DNA from 2 places in the Streptomyces sp. NPDC031497 genome. Region 1 is predicted to be linked to the other one. Evidence: riboswitches for the same ligand, from Rfam matches in the RefSeq annotation. Region 1 holds a riboswitch; the other holds the start of a gene.

Region 1 (3,399 bases):
GCCCCTGGCCGGCTGTCCTCAGGGGGTTCCTAGTGACCGTACTGATAGAAGGGGCGGACGTTCTCCCGCATCCAGTGGCCCACCGGGTCGTCCGCCACGTCCAGCAGGACCAGGTTCACCGGCCACTTCACCGGGACCCGGCCGAGGGCCTTGCCGAGCGCGTCCAGGGGCAGGGCCCTGATGTCCCCCTCCCACCGGGAGAGTTCGACGCCCACGAACATCACGGGGTCCGCCGTCTCGACCGCGGCCAGGCAGCGGCGGGCCGTGGCGACCACGCCGGTGCCCGCGAACTCGGCGGAGGCCGCGGCCAGGAAGTCCATCGGGTCGTCCTGCCAGTCCGGTTCGAAGAGCCGGACCCGGCCGCCCGAGGCGGGGCCGTCCAGTTCGCTGCGGCCGGTCCGGCACAGCTCGGCGACCGCCTCCGGCGGCAGCGGGACGCCCACCACTCCCCCGGGGTTCACGGCTATGCCGACCTGCGGGGGCAGACCGCGGGCGAACTCGACGGCCGGGGCGATCGTGTACGACAGATGGGAGCCGACCACCTGGCGGAACTGCTCCTCGGAGCTGAACACCGGGACGTACACCCCGCCCTGGATCTCCGTGGTGGGCAGGTCCAGCGGGCCGCTGTGCGGGCCGCCGCCCTCCGGCAGCGGGACCCACAGGAAACTGCGGGCCACTACCTCGATGAGGCGGCCCGCCGCCGCGGGGACGCCGAGGGAGGCCGACAGCACCTCCTCCAGCTCGTTGCCGGGCCAACCGCCGTGCGGGTGGGGGTGCGCCTGTGCCGGGAAGTCCGCGGGAATGTCCGCCGGGAAGTCCATCTGCCTACCGCCTGCTGGAATCCACTGCTGCTGAGACTGAAAAGGCTAGCGGGTGGCTGTGACAATGCCTCACCCCGTGAGCCGCTCCGCTTTCCGGAAAGCCTCACCCGGCCGGCTTCTCCGCCTTCCGGAAGGCGATCCGACACAGCACGTCCGCCGCGTCCCGGTCAAGGAGCACCGCCGAGCCCACGCCCTCGGGCAGCCCGCCCTGCTCCGCCGCGCGCACCAGGCGGGCGGCGGCGTGGCGGTGGCGCAGGAACGCGTACCGGGAGACGCCCCGGCCGCGCTCGCGCTGCCCGTCCAGTGCCGTGCCCGGAGTGACGTCCAGGAGCAGCAGGTGCAGGGTGCCGCCGCGACGGCGGGCCTCGCGGGCCAGCCAGTCGCGCACCCAGGCCTGGGTACCGCAGTCGTGCACCACCACGCCCTCGCCGGTGCGCAGCGCGCTGCGCAGTCCGGCGTAGTGCGCGAGGCGGACCAGCGGGCGGTAGAGGGCGTACGGCAGGAAGCGGGCCAGCCGGGCGTCCCAGCGGTCGCGGGTGTCCTGCGAGTCGATCCGGGTGCCCTGGACGGTGCGGTGCATCAGGGTGGACTTGCCGCTGCCGGGCAGCCCGGTGACCACGACCAGGTCACGGGGGCCGAAGAGCAGGCCGTGCGGGCTGCGGCCGGCCCGGTCGCGCAGATCGCGGACGACCGGCGCCATGGGGGTCCCCCCGCGCGAGCGCAGGCGAGCGTGGGGGAGCCCCCCGCACCGCTCGCGGGCCGGGGCCGTCGACTGCTCGGGCAGGGCGATGCCCGTCGTCGCGTATGCCGTGGTCCTTGTCACCGTGATCGTCCTCCCTGGGGGTTCAGGAAAGGTTCTCCCCGCTTACCGTAAAGAGAAGGTAATGCACGGTGTCTCGCGGTTCCGTCCGCTTCCGGCCACAGGCCTGTTACAAAGCTCTGCCCGGCATGCAATGATGTGCCCGCCAACTGCATACCGGCCGTTTGAATCCGCGCGGGAGAGTCCCCAGCCGTCTTCGCTGGGGCGCCGAAGGAGCAAGTCCCTCCCTTGAATCTCTCAGGCCCCCGTTACCGCGCGGGCGAGGCACATCTGAAAAGCGGGCCGCCGTGTCGGTGGCCCCACCCAAGGTGCAAGCCGTGACCACCGACGTGGTCAGGGCGAACCTCTCAGGTTCCGATGACAGATGGGGAGGACAGACCTCGCCTGTCATGCCCTGGGATCTTTGGGAGACGACCGACCGATGAGCAGTTCCGATTCCGCCGCACTCCGCCGTACCGCGCTCGATGCCCTGCATCGCTCGCTCGGCGCCACCATGACCGACTTCGCCGGCTGGGACATGCCCCTGCGTTACGGATCCGAGCGCGACGAGCATGTCGCCGTGCGGACCAGGGCCGGGCTCTTCGACCTCTCCCACATGGGCGAGATCGCCGTGACCGGCCCCCAGGCCGCCGCCCTGCTGAACCACGCCCTGGTCGGCAACATCGCCTCCGTCGGCGTCGGGCGCGCCCGCTACACCATGATCTGCCGGGCCGACGGCGGCATCCTCGACGACCTGATCGTCTACCGGCTGGCCGAGACCGAGTACCTGGTGGTGGCCAACGCCTCCAACGCCCAGGTGGTCCTCGACGCGCTGACGGAGCGCGCCGCCGGGTTCGACGCCGAGGTGCGGGACGACCGGGACGCGTACGCGCTGATCGCCGTCCAGGGACCGGAGTCGCCCGGGATCCTGAAGTCGCTGACCGACGCCGACCTGGACGGCCTGAAGTACTACGCCGGGCTGCCCGGCACCGTCGCCGGGGTCCCGGCGCTGATCGCGCGCACCGGCTACACCGGCGAGGACGGCTTCGAGCTGTTCGTGAAGCCCGAGCACGCGGTGGAACTGTGGCAGGCGCTCACCGAGGCGGGTTCCCCGGTGGGCCTGGTGCCCTGCGGGCTGTCCTGCCGGGACACCCTGCGCCTGGAGGCGGGCATGCCGCTCTACGGGCATGAGCTGACCACCTCGCTGACCCCCTTCGACGCCGGGCTCGGCCGGGTGGTGAAGTTCGAGAAGGACGGCGACTTCGTGGGGCGCGAGGCGCTTCAGGAGGCCGCCGACCGTGCCGCGGCGAAGCCGCCGCGGGTGCTGGTCGGCCTGGTCGCCGAGGGCCGCCGGGTGCCGCGTGCCGGGTACCCGGTGGTCGCGGGCGGCGAGGTGATCGGCGAGGTCACCTCCGGTGCCCCCTCCCCCACGCTGGGCAGGCCGATCGCCATGGCGTACGTCGACGCGGCGCACTCGGCGCCGGGCACGGCGGGCGTGGGCGTGGACATCCGGGGCAGCCACGAACCGTACGAGGTCGTGGCACTGCCGTTCTACAAGCGCCAGAAGTAGACCCGCGGCGCCAGAAGCAGATCCACAGGGAGACACTGAGCGCGGCAGCGCGTGACCCTGCGCACATTTCCGCTGCTCACGCGTGTTTCCAGCAGTCCTCTTTCACCAGCACTCCCCCGCGTACAGGAGAATTCAGGCCATGAGCAACCCCCAGCAGCTGCGTTACAGCAAGGAGCACGAGTGGCTGTCGGCCGCCGCGGACGGCGTGG
Region 2 (3,399 bases), on a different contig from region 1:
TGGAGCGACACCTTGTCGTAGCCCGTGACCTCGGCGAGCCGCTCCTCCAGCTCACGGATGAGCGTCAGATAGCCCTGTGCCTGCTCGGCGGGCGCGAAGGGGTGCAGCTGGCCGAACTCGGGCCAGGTGACCGGCTCCATCTCGGTGGTCGCGTTGAGCTTCATGGTGCAGGAGCCCAGCGGGATCATGCCCCGGTCCAGGGCGTAGTCCCGGTCGGCGAGCCGGCGCAGGTAGCGCAGCATCGCAGTCTCGGAGCGGTGCTCGTGGAAGACCGGGTGGCCCAGGTAGCCGTCCTCGCGCAGCAGCGCCTCGGGCAGCGTGTCCGCGGCGACCGCGTCCAGCGCCTCGACGTCGCCCTCGACCCCGAACGCCGTCCACACGGCACCCAGCTGGGCCCGCGTGGTGGTCTCGTCGCAGGCCATGGAGACGTGGTCGGCGTCCACGAGCCGCAGGTTGACGCCGCTCTGCCGGGCGGTGGCGACGATCTCGGCGGCCTTGCCGGGCACGCGCGCGGTGAGGGTGTCGAAGTAGGCGCCGTGCACGACCTCGACCCCGCCGGCCCTGAGCCCCGCGGCCAGGATCGTGGCGTAGCGGTGGGTCCGCAGGGCGATGGCCCGCAGCCCCTCGGGCCCGTGGTAGACGGCGTACATGCCGGCCATCACGGCGAGCAGCACCTGCGCGGTGCAGATGTTGCTGGTGGCCTTCTCCCGGCGGATGTGCTGTTCACGGGTCTGCAGCGCGAGCCGGTAGGCCTTGTGCCCGTCGGCGTCCACGGACACGCCCACGAGCCGGCCGGGCAGGCTGCGCGCGAACTTCTCCCGCACCGCCATGTAGCCCGCGTGCGGCCCGCCGAAGCCCATCGGGACGCCGAACCGCTGGGTCGTCCCGACGGCGATGTCGGCACCCAGCTCACCCGGCGAGGTCAGCAGCGTCAGCGCGAGCAGATCGGCGGCGACGGTGACCAGCGCGCCCAGCTCGTGCGCCTGCTCGACGAGCGGCTTGATGTCGCGTACGGCACCGGAGGCGCCGGGGTACTGGACGAGCACGCCGTTGATCTCACGGGCGGCGAGGTCCGCCGGAATCCCGTCACTCAGGTCCGCGACGACGATCTCGACCCCGGTCGGTTCGGCCCGGGTCTCGATGACGGCGATGGTCTGCGGCAGGGCGTCCGCGTCGATGACGAAGACACCCTTCTTGTTCTTGCCCATGCGCAGCGACAGGGCCACGGCCTCGGCGGCGGCCGTGCCCTCGTCGAGCAGCGAGGCACCGGAGGTGGGCAGTCCGGTGAGGTCGGCGACCATGGTCTGGAAGTTCAGCAGGGCTTCCAGCCGCCCCTGGGAGATCTCCGGCTGATACGGCGTGTAGGCCGTGTACCAGGCGGGGTTCTCCATCACGTTGCGCAGGATGACGGGCGGCGTGAAGGTGCCGTAGTAGCCCAACCCGATCATCGAGTCGAGCACCTGGTTCCGGTCGGCCAGCGATCGCAGCTCGGCCAGCACCTCGGCCTCGGTGCGCGCGCCCGGCAGTTCCAGGGTGTCGGCGTTCTTGATGACGTCCGGCACGGCGGCGGCGGTCAGCTCGTCGAGCGAGCCGTATCCGACCTGGGCGAGCATCTTGGCCCGGGCCTCGTGGTCGGGCCCGATATGGCGCTGCTCGAAGGGGATTCCCTGTTCGAGCTCGGAGAGCGGAACACGCTGGGCGGTCATTGCGGAGGCCTCCTGGTCTGACGCGACCTTCGAGGGGTACCCCGGCACGGGCACCCCGACGGCCTCCCCCTCTGTCATCTCAACCTGAGAGCTTCGCCGGACGCCCAGGGGATCCGGCTTTCACCGTCGGTGAGAGCGGACGCCGTCGCGACGCCCGCCCTGCTTTCCAGAGTGACCTCGTCCGTGCGGTACGTGAGCCTGAGAGATTCCGGGGAGGATTTGCTCCTTCGGCGCCTCCGGTGTGTCCGGAGGACTCTCCCGCACGGGGTCAGCAGCCGCTTGCCAGCCTACCAGCGAGGGCGACGCACGGGCCTTCGAGTGGCCGCCTCCTTCAATGTGCTCTTTTGTAGTGCTTACGGATGAGTTGCGACCAAGTGGAGGGCCCGTGCTGACCGACATCGATCCGCGCAACCTGATCGGCCGCAAGGCGTTCGACCGCAACGGGACGAAGATCGGCACGATCGACGAGGTCTACCTCGACGACGCGACCGGCGTGCCGGAGTGGGCGGCCATACGCACCGGCCTGTTCTCGCGGGACGCCTTCGTGCCCCTGGAGCCCAGCGAGCTGGTCGAGGGCACCCTCAAGGTTCCCTTCGAGCGCGCCCTGATCAAGGACGCCCCCGACTTCGGAGTGGGCCGCCACCTGTCCCCCGAGCAGGAACTGCAGCTCTACCACCACTACGGCCTGGACACGACGGCCCCACCCCCCGACCACCCGGACCACCACTTCGGCAAACTGGCGGGAACGGATGACGCGGGCGCGTAAGGGAACGGATGACGCGGGCGCGTAAGGCCGCCGACGCCGGGTTCGCCCACGGTTCGGCTGCGGGCCGGTGGGGGTTCCTCGCGAAGTTCCCCGTGCCCCTTACGGGGCACTGCACTCGCGTCGACTACGTAGAGAGCTACGTAGCTGCGGCAATCGTGCCTCCCAGTGCTTAAGGGCCTGGGAGGTGCCTCCAGGCGGCACGGGTGGGCGCTGGGGGTACCCCCTCTGGGGGAGGCACCCCGCAAGCGCCGGCGAGCGAAACCTCCCACCCAGCCCTACCCCGGGTCACGCACCCACCCCGTCCGCCGGCACCCCCGGTACCAGCGGCAACGGATCCACCGGCTCCAGCTCAGGGTCGTCCACCCGGAACGTCCGTACCCGCCCCGGCTCCACCGCCCCCGGCGTCTCGAACCGCACCGTCACCCTCCCCAGCCCACTTCCCTGCACCCATCCGTGTCCGTACTCGGTGTGCCGGACGTCACGCCCCGCGGGCCACCGCCGCTCGGCGGCCACCACCTCCTGCTCGGCGACCGGCTCCCCAACCTCCTCCTCCGCCGCGAACTCCGCCGCCCCTTCCCCGGCCGCCGCCTGCGCGAACAGATCCTCCTGGGTGTAGTCGGCGAGCCCCGACACGCCCACGCCCAGCAACCGGACACCCCCCGTCGTGTCCACCGAGTCCAGCAACCGCGCGGCCGCCTCCCGCACCACCGCCGGGTCGTCGGTCGGCCCCCTGAGCGTCTCCGACCGGGTGAGCGTCGAGAAGTCGTACCGCCGGACCTTCAGCACGATGGTCCGCCCCGACAGCCCGGCCCCCCGCAGCCTGCGCACACACCGGTCGGCCAGCCGCCGCACCTCCATCCCCACCCGCATCCGGTCATGGATGTCCACGTCGTAGGTGTCCTCGACGGAGACCGACTTGGCCTCGCG

The links. A riboswitch is a leader RNA that binds a small molecule or an ion and turns the genes downstream of it on or off. The one in region 1 is predicted to bind glycine.
Region 2: linked by a shared signal. The riboswitch ahead of gcvP (aminomethyl-transferring glycine dehydrogenase) and the one ahead of gcvT (glycine cleavage system aminomethyltransferase GcvT) in region 1 are both predicted to bind glycine.

What each region holds. Positions count from the first base shown of each region.
Region 1 is NZ_JBVIKO010000038.1:13,838-17,236, forward strand. Features, by position in the region: gene ACZ5K7_RS44260 (enhanced serine sensitivity protein SseB) at 30-821, opposite strand; gene ACZ5K7_RS44265 (AAA family ATPase) at 925-1,644, opposite strand; glycine riboswitch at 1,807-1,905, shown strand; glycine riboswitch at 1,906-2,015, shown strand; gene gcvT (glycine cleavage system aminomethyltransferase GcvT) at 2,063-3,190, shown strand; gene gcvH (glycine cleavage system protein GcvH) at 3,330-3,399, shown strand, end outside.
Region 2 is NZ_JBVIKO010000049.1:18,191-21,589, forward strand. Features, by position in the region: gene gcvP (aminomethyl-transferring glycine dehydrogenase) at 1-1,706, opposite strand, end outside; glycine riboswitch at 1,883-1,977, opposite strand; gene ACZ5K7_RS47330 (PRC-barrel domain-containing protein) at 2,092-2,472, shown strand; gene ACZ5K7_RS47335 (DNA polymerase IV) at 2,758-3,399, opposite strand, start outside.